3 regions of the Rhizobium sp. 9140 genome follow, and region 1 is predicted to be linked to each of the others. Evidence: predicted binding sites of a transcription regulator. Region 1 holds the regulator's gene; each other region holds the start of a gene.
What was found. The regulator PhoB, encoded in region 1, activates phosphate uptake and scavenging genes when phosphate is short. The targets are predictions, from matches to a motif close to TGTCATNNANCTGTCAT.

Region 1 (4,213 bases):
GCACGGCATTGCCGACGGCCATGGCGAGCGGGTTGCCGCCATATGTGGAGCCATGCGTGCCGGCAACCATGCCGGAGGCGGCCTCTTCCGTCGCAAGGCAGGCGCCAAGCGGAAAGCCGCCGCCGATACCCTTGGCCGCCGCCAGAATATCCGGTGTAATACCGGACCATTCATAGGCGAAGAGCTTGCCGGTACGACCGACGCCGCACTGGACTTCGTCGAAAATCAGCATCAGCCCGTATTCGTCACAGAGGTCGCGCAGCGCCTGCAGGAAAGCCTTGGGCGCCGGGCGTATGCCGCCCTCGCCCTGGATCGGCTCGATCAGGATCGCAGCCGTTTCCTCGGTGATCGCCTCCTTGACGGCATCGAGATCGCCGAAGGGAACCTGCACGAAGCCGGGCGCCTTGGGACCGAAGCCTTCGAGATACTTTGCCTGCCCGCCGGCTGCGATCGTCGCAAGCGTGCGGCCGTGGAACGCGCCTTCGAAGGTGATGACGTGGAAACGCTCCGTCCGGCCCTTGGCGAACTGATAGCGGCGCGCGGTCTTGATGGCGCATTCCAGCGCTTCCGCGCCCGAGTTGGTGAAGAAGACCTTGTCGGCAAACGTGTTGTCGGTCAGGCGCTTGGCAAGCTTTTCCTGGCCGGGAATCTCGTAGAGGTTCGACAGATGCCAGACCTTTTCGGCCTGATCCTTCAGCGCCGCCACCAGATGCGGATGGGCGTGGCCAAGTGAATTGACCGCGACGCCGGCAGCGAAATCGAGATAGCGCGCGCCATCTTCCGCCACCAGCCAGACACCCTCGCCGCGCTCGAAGCGCAGCGGCGCGCGCATGTAGGTCTCGTAAAGTGGGGTTGCCTCGGCCATCGTGCCAATCTCCTCGTCCTGTCCGCGCGGTCTGCGGGAAGGTTCGATCTGTTTTGCAGAGACCGGCAGTGCCGGCCCGGAATGAAAAATACCGCCCTGACGGCGGCGAGCGCACTATCGGTATTTCAGGTGCTGCTGTCAACAAAAGTCCCGGAATTACGGCCTTGTCGCGCGTTTTTCGGGCGCGATGCTTTCTGGAGAAAAGGCCTTGCAAATATATCACGCGGTGACAGCAAGTTGGGGAAAACCCAAAAATCGATTCGGGTCGATTCCCCGGACTCTTGTCAGGGAGTCACCCCGTCTCTAGGTTAGCAAATAATTGCTAGACGCATGCGGCGGACCTAGTCACCAAAAGAGTCAAGGCGTTGCAGCTTCGGAGCCATCCGGGGCGCGGTGAGGGATTCGTCCTTCATGAACGGCCTGGAACGGAGACGACCATGAATTGGACTGACGAGCGGGTTGAGAGACTGAAGAAGCTCTGGGCCGAGGGGTTGAGCGCGAGCCAGATCGCGGCACAGCTCGGCGGTGTCAGCCGTAACGCCGTTATCGGCAAGGTTCATCGCCTGTCGCTTCCCGGTCGTGCGAAAGCCGGTGGTGCCGCCCCGAGCGCAAACCGCCCGAAGCGTCCGGTCGTTGCCGCACGCCCGGCAGCGCCGGAAGCCGTCGTCGCCAACGCCGCCCCGCGCGCAGCACCGCTGCGTCCCATGGCACGCCCGGTCAACACGATGAACGTGAACGCGGATTCCGAAGGCGCCTTCGCACCGGAAACCGCACTGACGGTGACCGGCAGCGGGACGAGCGGCGCAACGGGCAGCAATGTCGTCGTACCGATGTCGCGCAAGCTCGTTCTGACACAGCTTACCGACCGCACCTGCAAGTGGCCGATCGGCGATCCCATGAAGGACGAATTCCACTTCTGCGGCAACGACTCTCCGGATACCTCGCCCTACTGCACATTCCACGCCAAGCTGGCCTACCAGCCCTCGGCAGAACGTCGCCGCGCGCGATAAACGCCTGGTAGACCACAACGAAAAGGCCTTCTTCGTTCTGTGAAGAAGGCCTTTTGCGTTATGGATGATGAAGGATGCTTCGTCTGCACCGGACCTGGGCAATCGACAGCGATGCAGCCCTCGAAGACGTTATGCTTCGGGAGCAAAGCGTCATATCATCAGCTTTCCAGCGAGTAGCCTGCGCCGCGGACCGTGCGGATGACGTCTTGCATGTTGGAGAAATTGAGGGCCTTGCGCAGGCGGCCGACATGGACGTCGACGGTGCGTTCGTCCACATAGATGTCATGACCCCAGACGCCGTCGAGAAGCTGCGAGCGGGAGAAGACGCGACCGGGCGAGGCCATGAAGAATTCGAGCAGGCGAAACTCCGTCGGCCCGAGGCGGACTTCGCGGGTTTTGCGGTGAACGCGGTGGGTTTCGCGGTCCAGCTCGATATCGCCGCATTTCAGAAGCGAGGACAGGACTTCGGGACGCGCACGGCGCAGCATGGCCTTCACGCGCGCGATCAGCTCGGGCGTCGAAAATGGCTTCACGACATAGTCGTCGGCGCCAGTGGCAAGGCCGCGAACCCGCTCGCTCTCTTCGCCCCGCGCCGTCAGCATGATGATCGGCAGGCGCTCCGTTTCGCTGCGCTGGCGCAGGCGACGGCAGAGCTCGATGCCGGAAACGCCGGGCAGCATCCAGTCGAGGATCAGAAGATCGGGCAGCCGCTCCTGCAGCCGCACCTCTGCCTCGTCGCCCCGGTTGATGGTGTCGACATCGAAGCCTTCGGCCTCAAGATTGTAACGCAGGAGGACGCTCAGCGCTTCTTCATCTTCGACAACGGCAATTTTCGGCTGCATTTCTGGACTCCGTAGTCTCCTTGTCACGCGACAAGGCTTTCGCCAGAACCCGAGGGCGGCGATCATCGTTGACAGTTCATGCGCGGCGCAGAGGCCACCGGATGGCTGCATATCCTTCAGCCGAACGTCCGCCGGCATCGAGACCGGAAGCAACGGCGCAGGAGCATTTCGGCTCCCGCGCCGCTCGCTCAGGTGGCGAGTGCGCCGACGGTGTTCGACGAGTCGTCCTTCGGACGTTCGCCCAGCGGCTGCGCACCGGTCGTCATGTAGTAGATCGTCTCGGCGATGTTGGTCGCGTGGTCGCCGATGCGCTCGATGTTCTTGGCGCAGAACAGGAGATGCGTGCAGGGCGTGATGTTGCGCGGGTCTTCCATCATGTAGGTTAGAAGCTCGCGGAACAACGAGGTGTAGATCGCGTCGATCTCGCTATCACGCTCGCGAATGGCCTTTGCCTTCTCGGCCGAGCGGGATGCGTAGACATCCAGCACTTCCTTCAGCTGCATCAGCGTCAACTCGGCCAGATGCTCGATGCCGCGGGACAGCTGCCGCGGCAGGCTGGCGCTGGAGACGGCGATGACGCGCTTGGCCGTATTTTTGCCGAGATCGCCCACGCGCTCCAGATCGGCCGCAATGCGGATCGACCCCATGATTTCGCGCAGGTCGGCCGCCATCGGCTGGCGCTTGGCAATCGTCACGATCGCCTTCTCGCCGATCTGGCGCTCGGCGTCGTCAAGCACGACGTCGTCGGAGATGACCTTCTGGGCAAGACCCAGATCGGCATTGACGAGGGCGCGAACGGATTCGGCCACCATCTGCTCGGCAAGGCCACCCATCTCGGAGATACGGCGGCTCAGATATTTCAGGTCTTCGTCATAGACGGATGCGATATGGGTTGCCATGGATCCTGTCCTTGGAGTTCGGTCACGGGCACAAGGCTGTCGGTCGGGCGACCGATCAGCCGAAGCGGCCCATGATGTAATCCTGGGTGCGCTGGTCATCCGGATTGGTGAACATCTTGTCGGTGTCGTTCTCCTCGACAAGATTGCCGAGGTGGAACATGGCGGTGCGCTGCGAGACGCGGGCTGCCTGCTGCATGGAGTGCGTGACGATCACGATCGTGTAGTTGGCGCGCAGCTCGTGGATCAGTTCCTCGACCTTGGCGGTGGCGATCGGGTCGAGCGCCGAACAGGGCTCGTCCATGAGGATGACTTCGGGGCTGACGGCAACGGCGCGCGCGATGCAGAGACGCTGCTGCTGGCCACCGGAAAGGCCGGTGCCCGACTCGTGCAGGCGGTCCTTGACCTCGTTCCACAGACCGGCCTTCTGCAAGCTCTGCTCGACGATGGCGTCGAGTTCGGCCTTGGTGCGGGCGAGACCGTGGATCTTCGGCCCGTAGGTCACGTTTTCATAGATGGACTTCGGAAACGGGTTCGGCTTCTGGAAAACCATGCCGACGCGGGCGCGCAGTTCGACGACGTCGATCGAGGGATCGTAGA
Region 2 (4,213 bases), 1.4 Mb from region 1:
TGGTAGAAGCGTCACACCCGGCCTGAACCATGTGGGCCGCGCGAATGTGATCGCGCGGCGCGTTGCAGCCGACGACAAAGCGACTATGATCTGGTCTTGTCCGCGCCCCGGAGGGTGCGGACGTATCGGTTTCCAGCGAGAACCGGACATTCCCACCGAGGCAGGCGACGTTTGAGTATCCGCAAAGTGTCCATGGCCGTATTGCTCGCGCCGCTCCTGTGCCTGTCCGCGGGTGCCGAAGCCTCTCCGCTCTGCGACAGGCTGTTTGCGCGCCTCGCCGACCTGCCCGAGACGATGTCGAACGACACCGGCTATGACGACACCCGCCAGCGCAATGTCACCGGCGCCATCACGCGGCAGAATCTGGAGCTTCGCAGCGCGCGCAGCCAGCAGCGGGCGCTCGGCTGCAGCACGGACAGCGTCACCGTCATCAATGGCGACAACGAAGAGGCCTGCGCCGACCTCGACAACCGCATCGCCGCCATCAGCGAAGATCTCGCGGAGCTGAAAGCGCACCGCGCGGAAGAGATTGCAGGCTCGGACGATGACGCCGCCCGCCGCCGCGTGCTCGTGGCCCTGCAGGCCAATCGTTGCGAGGCGGTCGACAGCGATCTCGTCAGCGCTTCGGTCTCCGGCCCGGATGCATCCGAACCCCGCCGCTTCCGCAACATCATCGCCGACCTTCCGCCGATCGGCAGCGAAGAGACGAGCCTGAGGGGGCCTTCCGATGGCCCTGTGTCCGAGCCGCCGATAACGGACCTGTCCGCCCCCAACCTTCATCTCCTGACGCAGGATGGCCCGCTGCGCACCATGTGCGTGCGCACCTGCGACGGCTCGTTCTTCCCGATCTCCGCCAACGCCACGCCGGACGATTTCGAACGCGATGCGCAAACCTGCAGCGCCCGCTGCCCGGGCGCCACGACCGAACTCTACTATCATCCGCTGACCGGCGAGACGCAGGACATGATCTCGGCCAGCACCGGCACCCCCTATACCGATCTGCCCACGGCGTTCGCCTACAAGAGCGGAAGCCCCGCCGCCCGCAGCCAGTGCGGCTGCCGCATTCCGTCGCAATCGGCCGCCACGAATCCGGGCTCCGGCTTCTCGACCCTGCCCGCCGATGCACCCGCTCCCCGTATGAGCACCCCATCCGACAAAGCCGTGGTCACCATCACCACGAAGCCGCAATCCGCCACGGCCGCACCCACGGCCCCGGAGCCTGCCGCTCCGAAAGTGTTCCTACCGTCCACGGCACCTGTCGAGACACCCTCGCCCGCCGTCAACGAGCGGCCCTATGACCCCAAGGCAAATCGCGTCCGCCAGGTCGGCCCCTCCTTCCTGCCGGCCGAAGAATCCTCCATCGACCTGCACCACCCCGCAGGCCCCGGCTATCAGCAGCAGCAGACGAACTGAGGCGGTCGCTTACGACACCGGCGTATAGCGGACGAAGGCGAAGCTCCTCCCGTCCGCAGACCAGTTCGGCACGTTCATCGTACCCTGTCCGCCGAAGAGCTCGAACAATTCCCGGGCGTTGCCGCCATCGGGGTCCATCAGCCGCAGCCGCACCGTCAGGTCGCGCGGATGATCGAACACGTCGCCGTCATAGGAAATGACGAGAACGCTGCGGCCATCCGGCGAGGGATGCGGAAACCAGTCGCCATAGGGGCTGTCGGTGATGCGTTCCGCCGGCCCGCCCGCCGCTGGCACACGCCAGATCTGCATGCGGCCCGAGCGGCTGGAGTTGAAATAGATCCAGCGCCCGTCGGCGGAATAGTCCGGCCCGTCATTGCGCCCTTCGCCCTGCGTCAGGCGCGTCTCCTCGCCGCCATCGACGGCAATCGTGTAGATATCGAACACCTGGTCGCGAATGCCGCAATAGGTCAGTCGCTTGCCCTCCGGCGACCAGCCATGCCAGTAGGAGGGCAGGTTCCGTGTCACGAGCGTCGGCGTGCCGCCACCGATCGGCAGCGTGTAGATCGCCGATTTCCCGAATTCCGTCTTGTCGCTGATCGCAAGCAGCAATCCATCCGGCGAAACGCCATGGTCGTTGTTCAGTCTGCTGGCAAAGCCCGTATCGATCATCTCCGGCTCTCCGCCATCGAGACCGAGACGCCAGAGCCGGCCATCGCCGTTGACGATCAGGCCGTCGCCGCCGGGCGCGAAATTCGGCGCCTCCACCAGCCGGTCCGTCTGCCAGACCACCCGCGTCTCGCCTGTTTCCACAGTGAATATCTCAACCGAACTGCGCATGCCGTCTCCTCCGCGCGGGAATGCAACACCCCGCCGAAAACCATGGAATCACGGGCCTTGTGCGTGGGAAAGCACATTCATCCCCTGTTCAACATGACATCGGTATGACAGTCATGCGAAGAATTTGTGAAGGGAGCCGGCCATGGCGAGTTTTGAGTCTGCCGTGAACGTCAGACCCTCCGCGGACGTCTATGGACCGACAGCGGCAGATGATGCACGCCCGTCGAAGATCCTGTCCAACATCCGCAGCATCGTCGTCTCGTTCCTGCTCGCGGTCTCGCTGATCTTCATCGTCGAGTGGATCGCCCGCAATTCGGCAGCCGAAGCCTCCGCCTTCTTCCTCGATCCCGCCCGCCCGGCCTTCGTCACGGCCTTCGTGTTCTTCCTGCTCTTTCTCGCCGTCGATGCCATCGCCGGCCGCGCGGAATACGGTCTGGTCCTGATCGCTCCTCTTGCGCTGGTCCCGGCACTCGTCACGCGCCAGAAGCAGATCTTCCTCTCCGATCCGCTCTATCCCACGGACTTCCTGTTCGGCCGCCAGATCATGGAGTTGATGCCCGTTCTGGTGCGTGATCGCCCGGGAACGGCAAGCGGTATCGCCGTCGGCCTCGTCCTGTCGCTGGCCGGCCTCACCTGGCTCATCCGCCACGCCTGGCGCCGGTTCCCCCGCCTCACCCGCCGCCAGCGCATTGCGCGCCTCGCGGTCGCCCTGCCGCTCCTCGGCGGCTTCTATCATCTGATGGATTACAACCAGTTTTCCTGGGTGCGCGACCGGCTACAGATCATCCCCATCATGTGGGACCAGACCGAGAACTACCGCCACAACGGTTTCACGCTCGCCTTCGTGCTGAACCTGCCGATGGCGAATGTTGCGGCCCCTCCCGGCTATATGGCCAACGCCATCGACGCGATCTCGAACGAGCCGGTTCCCGCCGGCACCTCGCATCGCGGCAAGCCCGACGTCATCGTCCTCATGAGCGAGTCCTTCTGGGATCCGACACGCCTGCCGAACGTGAAGCTCACGCCGGACCCCATGCCGACGATCCGCGAAATGCAGTCCGGCGACATCTTCTCTCCCGAGTTCGGCGGCATGACAGCCAATGTCGAGTTCGAGGCGCTGACCGGTTTCTCGAACGCGTTTTTGCCCTATGGCAGCATTCCGTATCAGCAGTACATCCGCAACCCGATCCCCTCGCTCGCCACCTTCTTCCGCGGCGAAGGCTATGTCGCGCGCGCCGTCCACCCGTTCCAGGGCTGGTTCTGGAACCGCAGCGCCGTCTACAAGTCCTTCGGCTTCGAGCAGTTCCGCTCGGAGGAAAACCTGCCGCCCATGGAAAAGCGTGGCATTTTCACCTCCGACGAATCCCTGACCAAAGAAATCATGCGCCAGGCCGACGAGTTGCGCGATCCCTTCTTCTTCTTCACGGTGACGCTCCAGGGCCACGGCCCCTACGAAGCCAACCGCTATGCGCACAACACCATCAAGGTCGAAGGCAACCTGCCGGAGAACGACCGGCAGGTGCTGGAAACCTATGCGCAGGGCGTGAAGGAAGCCGATGACAGCCTGAAGATGCTGATGGATTGGGCGAAGGAGCGCGACCGCGAAACGATCATCGTGCTCTTCGGCGACCACCTGCCGCCGCTGAACACGGTCTACACCTCCACCGGCTACATGCCCGACGTCACCGCGTCGCGCAAAGGCACGGCCGAGCAGATGGCGGCGAGCCACGAGACGCCGCTGGTCATCTGGTCGAACAAGACCGGCCCGGTCAAGAACGTCGGCACCATCAGCCCGGCCTTCCTCTCCTACCAGATCCTGAAGACCGGCGGCTTCGAGCACCCCTACTACACCGCCTTCCTCGGCGATGTCTTCAACCGCTACCACGTCGTCGACCGCTACATGCTCGTCGACGCCGCCGGCCGGGACACCGAAGCCTGGTCCCGCAACAAGAAGATCCCGTCC
Region 3 (4,213 bases), 560 kb from region 1:
GGGGTAAAGGCCGCTTGATAGCCTTCGTTGGCGCTTAGCGAGACGCCATCGCGGCGGGCCAGCAGATGGAAACGATCGGACCAGCGCGTGACGATCTCGCGCACGGCATCTTCCAGCGAGCTCTGGGCGACCCGAGGCGTCGCGCCGCCGGAACGGCCGATGATGAAGTGAACGCGGGCAAGCCCCCCGGCCGGAAAGGCCGGATAATAGGCCGAAACCCGTCCTTCATAGACGTCTTTGAAGACATCGCCGATGCGCTCGCGCACACGGGAGTCATATTGTTCGCGCGGCACATAGACGATGAGCGAGACGAAACGATCGAAGCGGTCGATGCGCGGCAGAACGCGCACGCGGGGACGATCGGCAAGTTCGTTGATCTGCTCGCAGAAGGCCTGCAACTCCTCAACGTCGATCTGGAACAGGTCGTCGCGGGGATAGGATTCGAGCGTGTTGATCAGCATTTTGCCGGAATGGCCGTGCGGATCGAAGCCGAAATGCTCGATGACACGCCGCACCTTCAGCCGCAGTAGCGGAATATCGGAGGCCGAGCGCGTATAGGCGGTCGAGGTGAACAGGCCGACCACGCGCAGCTCGCCGATCACCTTGCCCTCTGCATCGAAACGCTTGATGCCGATGTAATCCATATAGGCACGGCGGTGGACGACGGCTTTGGTGTTCGCCTTGGTGACGATCAGGAAATCGGGGCCTTGCAGGAAGGCGAGGATTTCAGGCGTTGTGACCACGGCGTCATGACCCTGCCGCAGCACGCGCACGTTCGGATCGGAGAGGATGCCGAGGCCATGGCCGGTGCCACGATCGAGCGTCGCTTTTCGGCCATCGCCGGAATAGCTGTATTCGCGCATGCCGAGGAAGGTGAAATTGTCGTCGCGCAGCCATGTGAGGAAAGCCAGCGCCTCCTTGCGGTCGGCGTCCCGATCGCTCGCCGTCTGTTTTTCGAGTTCGCTCATGGCTTCGCCAAGCAGCGCCTTCATCGGCTCCCAGTCGCCGACGGCCTGATGCACCTGCGCGAGGACGGTCTCGATCGCCGCCACCAGCGCCGTCGCCTCCTCTGGCACGAGGTGGCTGAGGTGGATCTGGATATGGCTGACGCGATCCGTCGGTTCGCTCTCCTCCTCCGGATCGAACAGCATGGGCTCGGCGCCCCTCGCCACCACGAGGATCGGGTGGACGGCGAGCGAAATGTCGCGGTGCCGGCTCGTGACTTCGCTCATGACGGAATCGTAAAGGAACGGCATGTTGCGATCTGTGACGCAGAGGACCGAGACCGGCGTGCCGCCGGGCTTCACGCTTTCCAGATCGGTTACGGTGACACGGGACGTGTCTCTCCTGCGGGCGGTCACTTCCTGATAGGCGTGCGCCGCGGCTGCCGCGAGCATGCCGGCATTATAGGCGGCAATATCGTCCGGGCTCGCGCGTCCGAAGAGGATGGCGGGCGCCAGAAAGGGCTGATCGAGACGTTCCGCTGCCTGCTCGATCTCACCGATCAGCCGCGTTTTCCTCGGATGATGTCGTGTGCCCATGATGTTTCGTCCTCCAGCCGTTGTTTTTACGTGAACCTAGCAGAACAATTCGCATTTGCGACCGCAAAGCCTGCCTGTTTCTTCCAAAGCACGGCCGTGGTGTCCGCAGACGATGGGCAGAGCGGATGGGATACGTAATCTCGTCCTCTCGAGGCACCTGCTCCTCTTCCCATGCGCAGTTGACAGCGGCATGACCGTCGGGCGATCTGGCGGGAGAACCCGAAAGAGAGACCTGCTGCATGTCCGAGGCCGCTGCCGGTGCCGTCATCGTCATTTCCAGCCACGTTATGCGCGGCTCCGTCGGCAATCGCGCCGCCGTCTTCGCGCTGGAGACGCTGGGTTTCACCGTATGGGCCGTGCCGACGGTCCTCATGCCCTGGCATCCCGGTCACGGGCGCTCGACGCGGATGGCGATCGACCCGGATACGTTCGATGCGATGCTGGGAGAGCTTGCCGTGTCCCCCTGGGCAGGCGAGGTTCGCGCCGTTCTCTCCGGCTATCTCGGCAATGCGCAGCAGGTCGAGGCGGTGGCGCGGCTGGTCGAGACGCTGAAGACGCGAAATCCGCATCTTATCTACGCTTGCGATCCGGTGATCGGCGACCGCGGCGATCTCTATGTGCCGGAACCGGTGGCCTCGGGCATCCGGGACAGGCTGCTGCCTTTGGCGGGGCTCGCCACGCCGAACCGGTTCGAACTGTCCTGGCTCTCGAATGCGGCGCTCGACAGCAATGCGGCCATTTTGGACGCCGCGCTGGCGCTCGGGCCATCGCGCATGCTGGTCACATCGGCGATCGCCATGATGAACGGCAGCACGGGCAATCTCTACCTCTCCGGACATCATGCGCTGCTGGCCGAGCACCGGCTGGTGGACAATCCGCCGAACGGGACGGGCGACCTGATGGCCGCGCTGTTTCTGGGACGGCTGCTTGAGGGGAAGAGCGAGGAGAAGGCGCTGCAGCTTGCCACTGCCAGCGTGTTCGAGATGGTGGCCCGCTCTGCACGGCGCGGCGCGGACGAGCTGACCCTGCAGCAGGACGCGCATTGCCTGACCGGGCCGATGTCGCTGGTGCAGATGCGGCGTCTGATGCATCCGTCGCAGACGCGTAGGCGCTGATACGGGGATTTGCGGGCCGGCGTCGTGCCCAGCGCCGCAAATTAACCCAGCTAACCGCGTTACTCTTGCCTCATCGGGCATTCGGCGCTTAAACACGAGGCAGCAAAAAGGGCACAGGCACATGTATCATTTTCCCGAGCACCTGCTGGGCGGTTATCAGAAATTCATGAACGGCCGGTTCACCGAGCAGCAGGCCCGCTACAAGACGCTGGCGGACACCGGACAGCAGCCGAAGACGCTGATCGTTGCCTGTTGCGACTCCCGCGCCGCGCCGGAAACCATTTTCGACAGCGGACCGGGCGAACTCTTCGTGGTGCGCAACGTCGCCAACATGGTTCCGCCCTACGAGCCGGACGGGCAGTATCATTCGACCTCGGCGGCGCTCGAATTCGCGGTCCAGTCGCTGCGCGTCAAAGACATCGTCGTTATGGGTCACGGCCGCTGCGGTGGTATCAAGGCGGTGCTCGACAGCAGCGCCGAGCCTTTGTCGCCTGGCGACTTCATCGGCAAATGGATGAACATGCTGAAGCCGGCGGCCGAGCAGATAGCAGGCAATGACATGATGACAGCGGCTGAACGGCAGCGAGCGATGGAGCATGTGTCGATCCGCAATTCCATCGTCAACCTGCGGACGTTCCCCTGCGTCCAGATCCTCGAGCAGCGCGGCAAGTTGCAGCTGCATGGTGCCTGGTTCGACATTTCGACGGGAGAGTTATGGGTGATGGACCCGAAGTCGGGTGATTTCTCCCGGCCCGGGACCTGATACGCGCCGGATTATCGTTTCAAGAAAGGCTGCACGGTTCGAACCATTGTAGCCTTTCTTGAACATGAACATGAAAAAGCCCCGGAACACATCGGCGCCGGGGCTCGTCCGTCAGAAAAATCCGATAATATCAGCCGTCGATGTCGGCCGCGATCTGGGCGATGGCCTGCTGGTAGACGCTGGCCGCGTTCCAGCCCTGAATGGCGCCGAAATTGGCTTGGCCTGGCTGATATCCGCCCCCTGCCCGCCAGCCGTGGCCGCGCAGGAAGTTGGCCGTGGAGGCCAGGGCGTCGGCCTTGGAGCGAACCATGTCGACATGGCCGTTGCCGTCGCCATCGACGCCGTACTTCACGACGTTTGCAGGAAGAAACTGCGTTTGCCCGATTTCGCCATGGGCCGCACCGCGCGCATCCGTCGCGAGATCGCCGCGCTGGACGAGCGTCAGGGCCGCGTAGAGCTGGTCAGTGAAGTAGTCGGAACGGCGGCAATCATAGGCAAGCGTCGAAACGGCAGACAGCGTGTGCTCCTTGCCGAGGAAGTTGCCAAAACCAGTTTCCATGCCCCAGATTGCGATCAGCGGGCCGGCCGGCACGCCATAACGCTGTTCGATGGACGCGAAGAGGGCCGCGTTCTGGGCCTTCATCTTCTTGCCGCGCGAGACGATGGTCGCGCCACCGCGCTTTTTCATGAATTCGTTGAGCGAAAGTTTGAAGCTCTTCTGACCGCGATCGGCGCGAATGGTGGCCGTGTTGTACTTCACATTGGCAAAGGCGCGGTCGAGGACGGCGGGGCTG

Region 2: a site for PhoB is predicted at 2,344-2,360, ahead of GA0004734_RS12095 (LTA synthase family protein). Genes of this name have one in related genera too.
Region 3: a site for PhoB is predicted at 1,549-1,565, ahead of GA0004734_RS02950 (NAD-glutamate dehydrogenase). Genes of this name have one in related genera too.

What each region holds. Positions count from the first base shown of each region.
Region 1 is NZ_FJUR01000001.1:1,212,217-1,216,429, reverse strand. It holds gene GA0004734_RS05650 (aspartate aminotransferase family protein) at 1-865, opposite strand, end outside; gene GA0004734_RS05645 (GcrA family cell cycle regulator) at 1,303-1,875, shown strand; gene phoB (phosphate regulon transcriptional regulator PhoB) at 2,034-2,717, opposite strand; gene phoU (phosphate signaling complex protein PhoU) at 2,906-3,616, opposite strand; gene pstB (phosphate ABC transporter ATP-binding protein PstB) at 3,672-4,213, opposite strand, start outside.
Region 2 is NZ_FJUR01000001.1:2,566,488-2,570,700, forward strand. It holds gene GA0004734_RS12080 (NADP-dependent malic enzyme) at 1-26, shown strand, start outside; gene GA0004734_RS12085 (DUF2865 domain-containing protein) at 193-1,413, shown strand; gene GA0004734_RS12090 (TolB family protein) at 1,423-2,250, opposite strand; gene GA0004734_RS12095 (LTA synthase family protein) at 2,393-4,213, shown strand, end outside.
Region 3 is NZ_FJUR01000001.1:651,757-655,969, reverse strand. It holds gene GA0004734_RS02950 (NAD-glutamate dehydrogenase) at 1-1,541, opposite strand, end outside; gene pdxY (pyridoxal kinase PdxY) at 1,781-2,656, shown strand; gene GA0004734_RS02940 (carbonic anhydrase) at 2,778-3,419, shown strand; gene GA0004734_RS02935 (lytic murein transglycosylase) at 3,550-4,213, opposite strand, start outside.